Regions from separate parts of the Pandoraea sp. CB10b_02 genome, predicted to be linked through region 2. Evidence: predicted binding sites of a transcription regulator. Region 2 holds the regulator's gene; each other region holds the start of a gene.
The links. Region 2 encodes HrcA, which represses chaperone genes, less so after heat shock. Its sites were predicted from a motif close to TTAGCACTCNNNNNNNNNGAGTGCTAA; they were not measured.
Positions count from the first base shown of each region.

Region 1: a site for HrcA is predicted at 1,669-1,695, ahead of groES (co-chaperone GroES). Genes of this name have one in related genera too.
Region 3: a site for HrcA is predicted at 1,873-1,899, ahead of rpoH (RNA polymerase sigma factor RpoH). Genes of this name have one in related genera too.

Region 1 covers NZ_NJGW02000007.1:41,237-45,657, reverse strand. Annotated here, with positions in the region: gene groL (chaperonin GroEL) at 1-1,250, opposite strand, end outside; gene groES (co-chaperone GroES) at 1,299-1,589, opposite strand; gene CDN36_RS09320 (flavin reductase family protein) at 1,891-2,526, opposite strand; gene CDN36_RS09315 (GntR family transcriptional regulator) at 2,536-3,417, opposite strand; gene CDN36_RS09310 (polysaccharide deacetylase family protein) at 3,530-4,421, opposite strand, start outside.
Region 2 covers NZ_NJGW02000003.1:276,153-280,573, reverse strand. Annotated here, with positions in the region: gene recN (DNA repair protein RecN) at 1-290, opposite strand, end outside; gene CDN36_RS04745 (NAD kinase) at 313-1,221, opposite strand; gene hrcA (heat-inducible transcriptional repressor HrcA) at 1,338-2,366, shown strand; gene CDN36_RS04735 (DUF6600 domain-containing protein) at 2,654-4,421, shown strand, end outside.
Region 3 covers NZ_NJGW02000004.1:136,509-140,929, forward strand. Annotated here, with positions in the region: gene ybiB (DNA-binding protein YbiB) at 1-850, shown strand, start outside; gene CDN36_RS05735 (nuclear transport factor 2 family protein) at 1,329-1,712, opposite strand; gene rpoH (RNA polymerase sigma factor RpoH) at 1,935-2,873, shown strand; gene cydP (cytochrome oxidase putative small subunit CydP) at 3,296-3,616, shown strand; gene CDN36_RS05750 (cytochrome ubiquinol oxidase subunit I) at 3,606-4,421, shown strand, end outside.

The DNA of each region.
Region 1 (4,421 bases), on a different contig from region 2:
ACACCACCGCCCGGGACGATGCCTTCTTCCACGGCAGCGCGGGTAGCGTGCAGCGCGTCTTCCACGCGAGCCTTCTTTTCCTTCATTTCGACTTCGGTCGCGGCACCGACCTTGATCACCGCAACGCCGCCGGCCAGCTTGGCCACGCGCTCTTGCAGCTTTTCACGGTCGTAGTCGCTCGTGGCTTCTTCGATCTGGGCGCGGATTTGCTTGACGCGCGCTTCGATGTTCGCAGCCTCGCCGGCACCGTCGATGATGATGGTGTTTTCCTTGCCGATCTCGACGCGCTTGGCCTGGCCCAGCTCGTTGAGCGTGGCCTTCTCCAGCGTCAGGCCGATTTCTTCGGCGATGACCTGGCCGCCCGTCAGGATGGCGATGTCTTCCAGCATGGCCTTGCGGCGGTCGCCGAAGCCCGGTGCCTTGACGGCGCAGGTCTTGAGGATGCCGCGGATGTTGTTGACCACCAGCGTTGCCAGGGCTTCGCCCTCGACGTCTTCGGCGATGATCAGCAGCGGACGGCCAGCCTTGGCGACTTGCTCGAGCACCGGCAGCAGGTCACGGATGTTCGAGACCTTCTTGTCGAACAGCAGAACGTAAGGGTTCTCCAGAACGGCGACTTGCTTTTCCGGGGTGTTGATGAAGTACGGCGACAGGTAGCCGCGGTCGAACTGCATACCTTCGACGACGTCGAGTTCGTCTTGCAGCGACTTGCCGTCTTCGACGGTGATCACGCCTTCCTTGCCGACCTTGTCCATCGCCTTGGCGATGTAGTCGCCGATCGACGTGTCGCTGTTGGCCGAGATCGAGCCGACCTGCGCGATTTCCTTGTTGGTCGTGCACGGCTTGCTGATCTTGCGCAGTTCCTCGATGGCAGCGGCGACAGCCTTGTCGATGCCGCGCTTGAGGTCCATCGGGTTCATGCCCGAGGCCACATACTTCATGCCTTCGCGGACGATCGACTGAGCCAGCACCGTAGCGGTGGTGGTGCCGTCACCGGCGTTGTCGCTGGTCTTGGAAGCCACTTCCTTGACCATTTGCGCGCCCATGTTCTGGAGCTTGTCCTTCAGTTCGATTTCCTTGGCGACCGACACACCGTCCTTCGTCACGGTCGGGCCGCCGAAGCTGCGCTCGAGCACCACGTTGCGACCCTTCGGGCCCAGGGTCACCTTGACGGCGTTAGCGAGGATGTTGACACCCTCGACCATCTTGGCACGAGCGGAATCGCCGAAAACGACTTCTTTAGCTGCCATTGCATTAACTCCTTGAATGCTTTACGTAGATGTCTGTGGGGGACAGACTTACTTGGCCACCACGGCCATGATGTCTTCTTCACGCATGACCAGCAGTTCCTGGCCATCGACCTTGACGGTCTGGCCGGCGTACTTGCCGAACAGAACGCGGTCGCCCACCTTCACGTCGAGTGCGATCGACTTGCCTTGATCGTCTTTCTTGCCCGGGCCGACGGCCAGGATTTCGCCCTGATCCGGCTTTTCAGCTGCGGCGTCCGGGATCACGATGCCCGATGCGGTCTTCGTTTCGTTGTCCAGGCGCTTGACAATAACGCGGTCATGCAAGGGACGAAGGTTCATTACAAGCTCCTCATTTCTCTCTGTGAGATCGTGAAAACTTGAATATGCAACTGTTTGCATATTCGGTGAATTCATGGCGTTAGCACTCTGCGCCAACGAGTGCTAATTATAGGGACGGGGTTTTACGATTTCAAGACTCGGGGTTTTCCCGGAGATGCGCCGAGATTCGCCGAGACGCGGCGCGTGGACGCACGCGGTGACGGACGACCGGACAGGCCCTCTCGTACATGGCGGTGGCGCCCGCCCCGGGGCGCGTTGCCGCCCACGTCGCAGGGCGGCGTCACGTCGGCGACATCGCCGCCTACATCTCGTCGACGGCCGTCGTGGCGGTGGGCTGACCGTCTCGCTGCTCCAGCGAGAAGCGGTTGCGCGTATCGACGTAGAAGCTCGCGCCGAAACGCCCTACGGGGAAATAGTTCTGCAACCGCACGCGCCAGGTCTCGGTATCGATCAGATCGTCGCGCGCATGCATGCGCTCGACACGCCCGATGAAGATGTGGCGGCTCGGCGTCTCGAGCGTCTCCCATAACGTGCATTCGAACGCGACGGGCGCCTCGGCGATCCGGGGTGGCGCAACGAGGCTGCTCGGCGTCGGCGTGAGCCTCGCGTGGGCGAGCTCGCTCTCGGTCGGCGGCAGGCGCTCGCCGCACGCGTGCATGCGCGCGGTCATCGCCTCGTCGCTCAGATGCACGACATATTCCCGGTCGCGCAGAATGTTCGTTGCGGTGTCCTTGAGCGAGTCGTCGTCGCGCCGGTTGATGGAGAGCATCACAATCGGCGGCTCCTCACCGAGCATGTTGAACATCGAGAACGGCGCGGCGTTGACGGTGCCGCCATGGTTGATCGTCGTGACGAGCGCAATCGGGCGCGGCACGATCAGGCTCGCCATCAGCTTGTAGCGCTGATACGCGGTGATTTCGCGAAAGTCGATTTCCATGCGAAGTCCTCAGGCCCGCTTGCGGGCAATGCGTTTGGCCGGGCTCAGGGGCGGCACGTCGTCCGCGAGCGCGGGGACCGGTAAGCCGAGCAGCGAGGCCAGACTCTTCTGCCCGCGCATTCGGGTCGTCTCGATGCGGCGCTCGAGTTCTTCGAGATGCGAGTGCATGCGGGCGATGGCACCGGCGGCGTCGCGTTGCTCGATACAGGCCACGATCGCCGCGTGCTCCTCATGTTCGCACGGCGCATAGCCGGGCGGCTCGTACAGTCCGACGATGAGCGAGCACCGCGAAATCAGCTCGGTGAGGTAACGCAGCAACACGGCGTTACCGGCAAGCGCCGCCACGCGCAAATGGAAGTCGCTCGCCAGCCGCGCCCACGACGGTTGGTCGAAGCGGTGCATCGCTTCGTGCTCGGCGCCCAGTTGGCGGCGCAGCATGGCAAGGTCGTCGTCGGTCACGCGCGACACGGCAAGCGCCACCAGCGAACGCTCCAGCGCGCGACGCGCTTCGAATATCTCGCGCGTTTCTTCCGGCGTCGGCTCGGCGATCACCGCCCCCCGGTTCGGCCTGAGCGTGACGATGCCGTCGTGCGCCAGGCGCTCGAGCACGCGCCGCACGAGCGCGCGTCCCACGTCGAACAATTGGCACAGCTCGGGCTCCGGAAGCTTCGTGCCGGGGGTGAGCCGATGCGCGAGCACCCCATCGACGATAGTGCGATAGATATGCGTTTCGACGCGGGTCTCGGCGCTCTGATCGTCGTCGTTTGCCACGGGCGAATGCAGGGCGAGGAGACGGGATTCGGTCGCGCCTGCGTCGGACCCCGCCCCGCTGGCGCTGGCGGCATTGGTGGCGTGGCGGCGCGCACGCGCGACGGGCTTGTCTGCTGGCATGGCTGGCGAATGCGGCAAAGGTGAACTAGACGGCGAAGGCAATAGAGTCGACGCTCCGGCCCCGGAGTGCGCGGCGCAATCCGGGCAATATGGCTTGAGCGGCATGATGCGCTCATCCCATGACGGCGTGGGGATCGGCCTCGCTCACCGACGCCACGTGCGCGGCGATATCGCCCGGCGTCGCGATCCAGATCTCGCCGCGCCGCGCCGCGCCCGCGATGGGCATGAGCGCACGCCGCAGATGCCGGAGACGATATGGCTGTCCGACCAGGTACGGATGCAGCGCAATACCCATCACGAGCGGCTGGCCCCGCGTCGGATGCTCGGCTTGCGCGTACATCTCGTCGAAGTTGTCGGCAATCATGTCGGCGAACGCGGCGCCGTCCATCTGACGTCCGACAATCATCGGGATGTCGTTCAATTCCTGCGGATACGGCACCGACCACAGCGTGCCGTGCGCCGTGCGCATGCGCACCGGGCGGTCGTCGTGGCACCAGTTCAGCGTGTATCGGTAGCCGGTGCGCACGAGCAGGTCCGGTGTGTGATGCGTCTCCGAGATCCACGGCGAGAGCCATCCCGAGGGCGTGTAGCCGGTCACCTCGGTCATGCGCGAACGGCAATGCGCCAGCAGGTCACGCTCGTGCGCGTACTCGAAATCGCTCTGCCGATGCGCGTTGGTGTGACCGTGTCCGATCAATTCGTCTGCGCGCGCGACGCACGCCTGCACGAGTTCGGGACAGTGATCGAGCAGCGACGTATTGAGCATGACACCGGCCGGCATGGCGAGTTCGTCGAACAGATCGAGACAGCGCCACGCACCGACGCGGTTGCCGTATTCGCGCCAGCTGTAGTTCAGTACGTCCGGCTGCGGCGAGGCGGGGCCGAGGCTTGCGCCCAGCCCTTCTCCAAAGGCGAAATGCTCCAGATTGAAGCCGAGATAGACGGCCAGCCGCGCGCCGTTGGGCCAGCGGTACGTGTCGCGCGCCGTGATCGGCAGGTAGTCG
Region 2 (4,421 bases):
AGCAGCACGCCGCCGTGCTCCTCGAGCGAGAGGGCTTGCGCCTGCAACCAGGCTTCGAGATCGGGACGGGCGGTGGCGTCGGCGGCGAATTCGGCGGTGATGTCGGCACGGGGCTGCCCCGTGCGCACCATGCTGGCGTCGCCGCGCTCACCCAGGGCCAGCGCGAGCGCGTCGATCAGGATCGACTTGCCCGCGCCGGTCTCGCCGGAAAACACGGTGAAGCCGGCGGAGAACTCCAGGTCGAGACGATCGACGATCACGAAATCGCGAATCGAGAGACTGCGTAGCATGAGGTGTCGAAGAAGGCGTGGGTCAGTTCTGCGGCGTATCTTCGTCGGAGATATGCTCGTTCCAGTGCAGCTTGCGGCGCAGCGTGGCGTAGTAGTTGTAGCCGACCGGATGCAGGAACGTTACCTGATGCTCGGAGCGGCTCACCAGGATCTGGTCGCCCTGACGCAATTCGGCAAACGACTGCATATCGAAATTGGCGCCGACCTCGCGCCCGCCCGTGATCGTGATGACGATGTCGCTGGAGTCGGGCAGCACGATCGGGCGGTTCGACAGCGCGTGCGGCGCGATCGGCACGAGCACCACGCCGCCCAGGCGCGGATGCAGGATCGGGCCGGTGGCCGAGAGTGCATAGGCGGTCGAGCCGGTCGGGGTGGCGACGATCAGGCCGTCCGAGCGCTGCTTGTACATGAAGCGGCCGTCGACGTCCACGCGCAGCTCGACCATGCCCGAGATGCCGGAACGGTTCACGACCACGTCGTTGAAGGCGAGGGTGTCGTAGAGCGTCTTGCCGTCGCGCTCGATGCGCGCGGCGAGCAGCGTGCGCTGCTCCGCTTCGAAATGCCCTTCGAGCATGGCCGGCACGACCTGACGCATGTCGTCGAGCGGAATATCGGTGATGAAGCCGACGCGCCCGTGGTTCACGCCGATGAGCGGCACCTTCGACGCGGCGAGCTGGCGGCCGACGCCGAGCATCGTGCCGTCGCCGCCCACCACCACGGCCACATCGGCGCTCGTGCCGATCTCGAGGATGTCGAGCGTGCCGTACCGGTCGGCGGCAGTGCCGATGTTGCGCGCGGTATCGCGCTCGAACACCACGTGATGCCCGCGCTGGGCAATGCATGCCGCCAGCGTGAGCAATGGCTCGGCAACACCGTCGGCATGGTATTTCCCGACGAGCGCTACGGTCTTGAAAGGGCTCCCTGTTTTCATGCCGCCATTACACCATAAGTCGATGACAGCAACCATTGGCAAGCGCGCCACACCGAGGGCCCGGTTCCGGGGGTGACGCACGCCGCGTATGCATATTTCGCGTTACAATTTTTGCCATGCTAGATCAACGTGCGCAAACCCTCCTCAAGACCCTGATCGAACGGTACATCGAAGATGGCCAACCGGTCGGCTCGCGCACGCTTTCTCGCTACTCGGGACTCGACCTGTCGCCGGCCACGATCCGCAACGTGATGGTCGACCTGGAGGCGCTCGGTTTCGTGTCGAGCCCCCATACATCGGCCGGGCGCGTGCCCACGCCGCGAGCCTACCGGCTGTTCGTCGACACCATGCTCACGGTGCGCCCGCTCGAGGAAGCCGTGCATCAGCTCGCGTCGCAGGTGCAGAACCGCCTGCAGCCGGCCGGCCCCCAGCAACTGGTCGCTTCGGCCGCGCAGGTGCTCTCGAACCTGTCCCAGTTCGCGGGCGTGGTGCTTACGCCGCGCCGCAGCCAGACCTTCCGGCAAATCGAATTCCTGCGCCTGTCCGACAAGCGGGTGCTGCTGATCATCGTCACGCCCGAAGGCGACGTGCAGAACCGCATCATCCTGACCGAGAAGGACTATTCGCCGGCACAACTGGTCGAGGCGGCGAACTACCTGAACGCCCACTTCGGCGGCCACAGTTTCGACGATGTGCGCGCTTACTTGCGCGGCGAGCTTGACGCCTTGCGCTCTGACATGAGCGCGCTCATGCAGGCCGCCGTCGAGGCAGGCTCCGACGCCATGGCCGACACCACGCGCGAGAGCGTGCTCATCTCGGGCGAGCGCAACCTGCTCGGCGTGGAGGACCTGTCGTCGAACATGGAGCGGCTGCGCAAGCTTTTCGACGTCTTCGAGTCCAAAACGAGCCTGTTGCAGTTGCTCGACGTCTCGAGCCGTGCGCAAGGCGTGCAGATCTTCATTGGCGGCGAATCGAGCCTGGTGCCGATCGAGGAGATGACGGTCATCACCGCGCCCTACGAAGTCGACGGCGAAGTCGTCGGCACGCTCGGCGTGATCGGTCCGACGCGCATGGCTTACGAGCGCGTGATTCCCATCGTCGACATCACCGCCAAGCTGCTGTCGAACGCGCTCAGCCAGCATTGAGACGCCGCGCCCGGCGGCTCCCTTCCGGTTACATCCCCGTAGCATTCCCTTACACGCTGTCACATACGGCGGGCTTAGGCTCGAAGTGTCACTCGTGGTGAGCTGAAGCGGGGCGCGAAGCGGTGTTCCGAGACCGGCGTTCCTGGCGGCACCCCGACGGCGGCCGACGCGATGGCGGCCGCCGAAAGATTCGGACAGAGCGACGAGATGGCGCGCCCGCCAACGCATGCCGCGTTCGGCGTCATGGGTGTGATCGATGTGATGGCCCGGAGTGGCCCGGAGTCTTTATGAAACCCCTCATTTCCTGGCGGACGGTGGTTCGCTATCTCGGCGTCGGGCTCGCGTTGGGAGCCCTGGGCGCGGCCGGCGTTCCGGCGCTCGCACAGGCACAGAGCGCGGACCCGCCGAGCCGGGTCGCGCGTCTGAACGAGTTTGCCGGCACCGTGACCTACGCCCCGGCCGGCACCAACGATTGGCGTTATGCCGATCGCAACCGGCCGCTCACCACGGGCGACGCCGTGTGGGTCGAGCGCAACAGCCGCGCGGAAATGCACGTGGGCGGCACGGCCGTGCGCATGGGGCCCGCCACCAGCGTCGCGCTCTCGGCCGTCACCGACGAGAATGTGCAACTGAACGTAACGCAGGGCACCCTTGGCGTTCGCCTGCGCAGCTATGACCCGAACCAGCCCTACGAGATCGATACGCCGAATCTGGCGTTCGTGCCGCAGCAGGCCGGGGAATACCGCGTGGACGTCGACCCGAATGGCGTGACCACGGTCAGCGTCTGGCGCGGAGCGGGCACGGCGTATGGGCAGGGCGCGTCGGTGCCGCTGCAGCAGGGGCAGCGCGTGGCCTTCGTCGGGCAGAACCTCACGCAGCAACCGAGCGGGCCGCTCGTTGCCGACACGTTCGATCAGTGGATGCGCGAGCGCGATGCCCGGGAGGACGCATCCGTGTCCGCGCGCTACGTGCCGCGGGACATGACGGGCTTCGAAAGCCTGGACGACTACGGCCAATGGCAGGAGACGCCGACCTACGGCGCCGTGTGGGTGCCTTCCAACGTACCCTCGGGCTGGGCGCCGTATCGGACGGGACACTGGGTCTGGGTCGACCCGTGGGGCTGGACGTGGATCGACGACGCACCCTGGGGCTTCGCGCCGTATCACTACGGCCGCTGGGCATATGTCGACGCGCGCTGGTGCTGGGTGCCGGGGCCGGCCGCCGTGCGACCCGTGTACGCGCCGGCGCTGGTCGGCTGGGTTGGCGGCAGCAGCGGCGGCAATGCGTGGGGCGTGGCGTTTGCGGCGGGCGGCGTGGGCCTCGCCTGGTTCGCGCTGGGTCCGCACGACCCGTATCGTCCGGCCTATCACGCGAGCTCGGCGTACATCACCAACATCAATCGCTCCGCGATCGTCAAGACGACCAACATTACCAACATCAACGTCAATAACGTGTACGTGAACCGGAACGTTCGCGGCGCCGTGTCGACGCTGCCGGCGCAGGCGTTCGTGCAGGGGCGTCCGGTGGGGGCGCCCGCGGCGTTGGCCGCACCGCGTCAGGGACAGGGCTGGCGCGTGGGCAACACGCCGGGCGTGGCGCCTGTGCAGCAGAGCCTCGTCGGCAGCAGTCGTCCCGCGACGGGCGCGCCGCCGGCCGGGGTGTTCAACCGCCAGGTGCTCGCCACGCGCGCGCCGGCCGTTCGCGCGATGACGTCGCGCGAATTGACGAGCAACCTGCATCCCGTGCCCAACGCCGGCGGGACGCCGCTGGCATTCGGCGCGAACGGGCGGCAGGGACGGGACAATCCGGCCGGTCGGGCCAATGCCGCCAACGGCACCGTGCCAGCCCGCGTGCAACCTCGCGTGATGGTCGTCAGTACTCGCACGCCGGTGGGCGCGCCGATCAGCGGTGATGGTGAGAACCGCGCCACGGAACCCGCCCGGGCTGCCCGAGGGGCGACGGGGGCAGCGTCGGCGCAAGGCGGTCTGCCGCCAACGGGCGCGGCGCCGTCCGCGCACGGCGTGCCGCAGGCGCCCCAGCCGGGACGTAGCGTGC
Region 3 (4,421 bases), on a different contig from region 2:
CGACGCGATCCTGGCCGAGCGCGTGGCGCCGGCCGAGCTCGGCGGCGTACTGATCGCCTACCGGATCAAGGGCGAGACGCCCGTCGAACTGCGCGCCATGCTCGACGCCGCCCACGCCACCTTTGCACCGCTCGCGGCGCCCGCCGGCGCGCCTGCGCCCGTGTTGCTGCCCAGCTACAACGGCGCGCGCAAGCAGCCGAATCTGACGCCGCTGCTGGCTCTGCTGCTGGCGCGCGAGGGCATTCCGGTGCTCGTCCACGGGCAGCATCACAGCGGCGCGAACCGGGTCGGCACGCAGGCCATCTTTGCCGAACTGGGGCACGCGGCATGCGAGTCCGGCGCGCAGGCCGAAGCGGCCTTGCGCACGCGTCGCGTGGCTTACCTGCCCATCGCGGCCCTCTCGCCGGCACTCGAGCGTCTACTCGAGATGCGCGCCGCGCTGGGCGTGCGCAATTCGGGACACACGGTGGTCAAGCTGTTGCAGCCGTTTGCCGGCCCCGCGCTGCGGCTGGTCAACTACACGCATCCGGAATACCGGGAGACGCTCAGCGAGCTGTTCCGCGATGCGGCCAACAGCCCCGCCCCCGGCGTGCTGCTCTCGCGGGGCACGGAAGGCGAACCCGTCGCGGACGCCCGCCGTCAGGCCGCCATCGAGGGCTTCTGCGCCGGCGTGCACCGGCGCTGGCTGGAAGCGGAAGACGGCGCGACGGGCACGCCGCCGTTGCTGCCAGCGGCCGACGCCGCGGCGACCGCCCGCTGGATCGAGGCGGTGCTCGCCGGCGACGTGGAGCTGCCCGCGCCGATCGCACGTCAGGTTGGCGTCATCCGGCGAGCACTGGGGCTCGGCTGAGGGGCGCACCGCTAACGGCGGCATGGTCGCGCCGGCCATGCCCCAGGCCCCCCCGTTCGACATCCATTCGACATCCGTTCACATTCGGACGACATTCGGACGACATTCGGACGACATTCGGACGACATTCGGACGACACCCGAGCTACAAGACCGAAATTTGCGCGAAGTTCAGCCGACTTCCCCTCAAACCGGAAAAATCCCATGTTTTTTCGGAACATTTCGTCCCGAAACGCATCCAATTGCAAGCTGAGAGATCACGCGTGATGAGTAGCGAACGAGCGACAGACGCGGCGCCGGCACCACGATGAGCGGCGAGGAGAAGCCAGGAGCAGCCAAAAGCAGCCAGGGGCGGCCGGAGGCCGTCCGGACTGGCCAGGACCGGCCCAGATCGGCCAAGATCGGCCCAGATCGGCAATGGGCAGCAACAGGAAACGTCCGTGGAACGGGGAGCGGGGCGATACCGGGGAAGCGGCGGATCAGTCGGCCGACGCCATGCGGGTCGCCTGCCAGGAAATGAGGCGCCACGCTTCGGCTTCGCGCACATGCACGGCCGTGTAGGCCATTTGTGACTCGAGCGAGCCCGTCGCCGTTTCCAGCTCGACCCAGACCTTGCCGGTCACGACCACGGTGTCGCCGAACTGGCGCAGTTCCTGCGCCCGGATATCGATGTCGAGGTAACGGCGGCGCCCCGACGTCAGCGCGTCGAGGAATTCGCGTTTGGTTTCGCGTTTGCCGTTGGAATGCACGTAATGCATGCCGTCTGCCAGGAGTAAGTCCAGTTGTTCGACGTCGCCCTCGACCATCGCGTCAAACCGCGCGGTTTCGAGCGCACGTACCGCGTCGATATGCTTCCCAGCCATGCTGATCTCCCATCTTCGCCGGCGCCGAACGCCCCCGGCTTGGGTTGCAATTTACACCATCCGCGTAACGTTTGCGCCGATGAGATCCCCCGTTTGACGGGGGCTGCTGGAAAACCCCGAGAGGCCGGAAACTTCCCGTCCCGTAAGGGTTCTAACGTCTTTAGCACTCATCTGGATAGAGTGCTAAAATGCTTTCCCAGAGGCTAACCAGGAGTCCACCACTTGAGTACTGCCGCCACTTTGCATCCGACGACGCCGGCCACCGGCACGGCGCCGACTTCGCGTGCCCTTGCTCTCGCCCCGTCGGCCTTGATGCTGCCGGGCAGTCTGGGCAATATCGACAGCTACATTCAGGCTGTCCACCGCATTCCCATGCTTTCCGCAGAGGAAGAGCAAACGCTCGCCAAACGCCTGCGCGAGCACGACGATCTCGAAGCCGCCCGCAAGCTCGTGCTCTCGCACCTGCGGCTGGTGGTGTCGATCGCACGTAACTACCTTGGCTACGGGCTGCCGCACGCCGACCTGATCCAGGAAGGCAACATCGGCCTGATGAAGGCCGTCAAGCGCTTCGACCCGTCGCAAGGCGTGCGACTGGTGTCCTACGCCATGCACTGGATCAAGGCCGAGATTCACGAGTACGTGCTGCGCAACTGGCGCACGGTCAAGGTCGCCACCACCAAGGCACAGCGCAAGCTGTTCTTCAACCTGCGCAGCCAGAAGCAGGGTCTGCAGGCGTTCACGCCGGAAGAGATCGATCAGGTCGCGCGCGATCTGAACGTCAAGCGCGAAGATGTCATCGAGATGGAAACGCGCATGTCCGGCGGCGATATCGCCCTCGAAGGCCATAGCGACGACAGCGACAGCGCGAATTTCGCACCGATCGCGTATCTGGCCGACACGCATCAGGAGCCGACCGCCGTGATTGCCGCGCGCGAGCGCGACCATTTGCAAAGCGACGGTCTGCAAACGGCCCTCGCACGGCTCGACCCGCGCAGCCGCCGCATCATCGAAGCGCGCTGGCTGTCGGTCGACGACGATGGCAGCGGCGGCGCCACGCTGCACGAACTGGCGGAAGAATTCGGCGTGTCCGCCGAGCGCATTCGTCAGATCGAAGTCGCCGCCATGAAGAAGATGAAGGGCGCGCTGCAAGCCTACGCCTGAGCCGCGCGGCCAATCGCCGCATGGCGCCAAGGCCGCCTGGCGGCGCCGGCGCCGACAACACGCTCCCAAAGCCCCGCGGCGATCGCGGGGCTTTTTTATGGACTTCGAAAGTTCATCGACCGTTTGCGTGCAACTTGATGCATCGCAAGGCGGCGCGCCACCCGCGTCGATAGAATCGGCTAGTACGTAGCCATGCTGCGTGCGAAGGGCGGCCCGGGGGCCGTTCGCCGCGCCCAATCCGTGTCTCGAATCCGCTCGTCGCCGACCGCCGTCAGGGCGCCGGTGGCGCGTCGAACTGGCGTTGCGCGCGTGCCTGCGCCCCCGCGTGCCACAGTTTGACAATTTCAAGCGATAAGGCAAAATGCGCCGGAAGTCGACGCTGTTAAGGACAACACGACTTTCGACGCCAGGAGCCGTCACGGATGGACACCCACTCTCCTAGCAGTCTGAAGCCTCCCGCCACGGCCGCATCGGCCGCGGCGCCACGCTCGCCCGCCGCCGGCCCGCTCGCCTGGCTGCTCGAACGCTGGCGCACCCGCCCTTCCCGCTTCATGGCCGAAATCCTGATCGTGCTCGCGATCAAGGTAGTACTCCTGTTCATTTTGAAGCATGCGTTTTTCGACGCGCCGATGGCCAGGCACATGCAATTGCCGCCGGACGTCGTAGCCCGCGCCCTGATCGGGCCGCAAGCCGTCGAACCGCCACCCCCCACCCCAAGTCAAGGTGTCCGCCATGATCAGTAGCGAAGTCGTCGACCTCTCGCGCCTGCAGTTCGCCATAACGGCGCTGTATCACTTCCTGTTCGTCCCGCTCACGCTGGGCCTGTCGTGGCTGCTTGTCATCATGGAATCGGTCTACGTGATGACCGGCAAGCAGGTCTACAAGGACATGACCCAGTTCTGGGGCAAGCTCTTCCTGATCAACTTCGCGATGGGCGTGACCACCGGTCTCACGCTCGAATTCCAGTTCGGCACCAACTGGGCCTACTACTCGCATTACGTCGGCGACATCTTTGGTGTGCCGCTCGCGATCGAGGGCCTGATGGCGTTCTTCCTGGAAGCCACGTTCGTCGGTCTGTTCTTCTTCGGCTGGAACAAGCTCTCGCGCGTCGGTCACCTCGCGACCACGTTCGCCGTGGCGCTCGGCTCCAACCTCTCGGCGTTGTGGATTCTCGTGGCCAACGGCTGGATGAACAATCCGGTGGGCGCCCACTTCAACTACGAGACCATGCGCATGGAGCTCAACAGCATCTGGGAAGTGGTCTTCAACCCGGTAGCGCAGGTGAAGTTCGTGCATACGCTCTCCGCCGGCTACGTGACCGCGGCCATGTTCGTGCTCGGCATCTCGGCGTGGTACCTGCTCAAGCGTCGCGACGTGCCGTTCGCGCTGCGCTCGTTTGCCGTCGCCGCTGGCTTCGGCCTCGCCTCGACGCTCTCGGTCATCGTGCTCGGCGACGAGTCGGGCTACACCACCGGCGAGGTCCAGAAGGTCAAGCTCGCGGCCATCGAGGCGGAGTGGGAGACGGCCAAGCCGCCCGCATCGTTCACG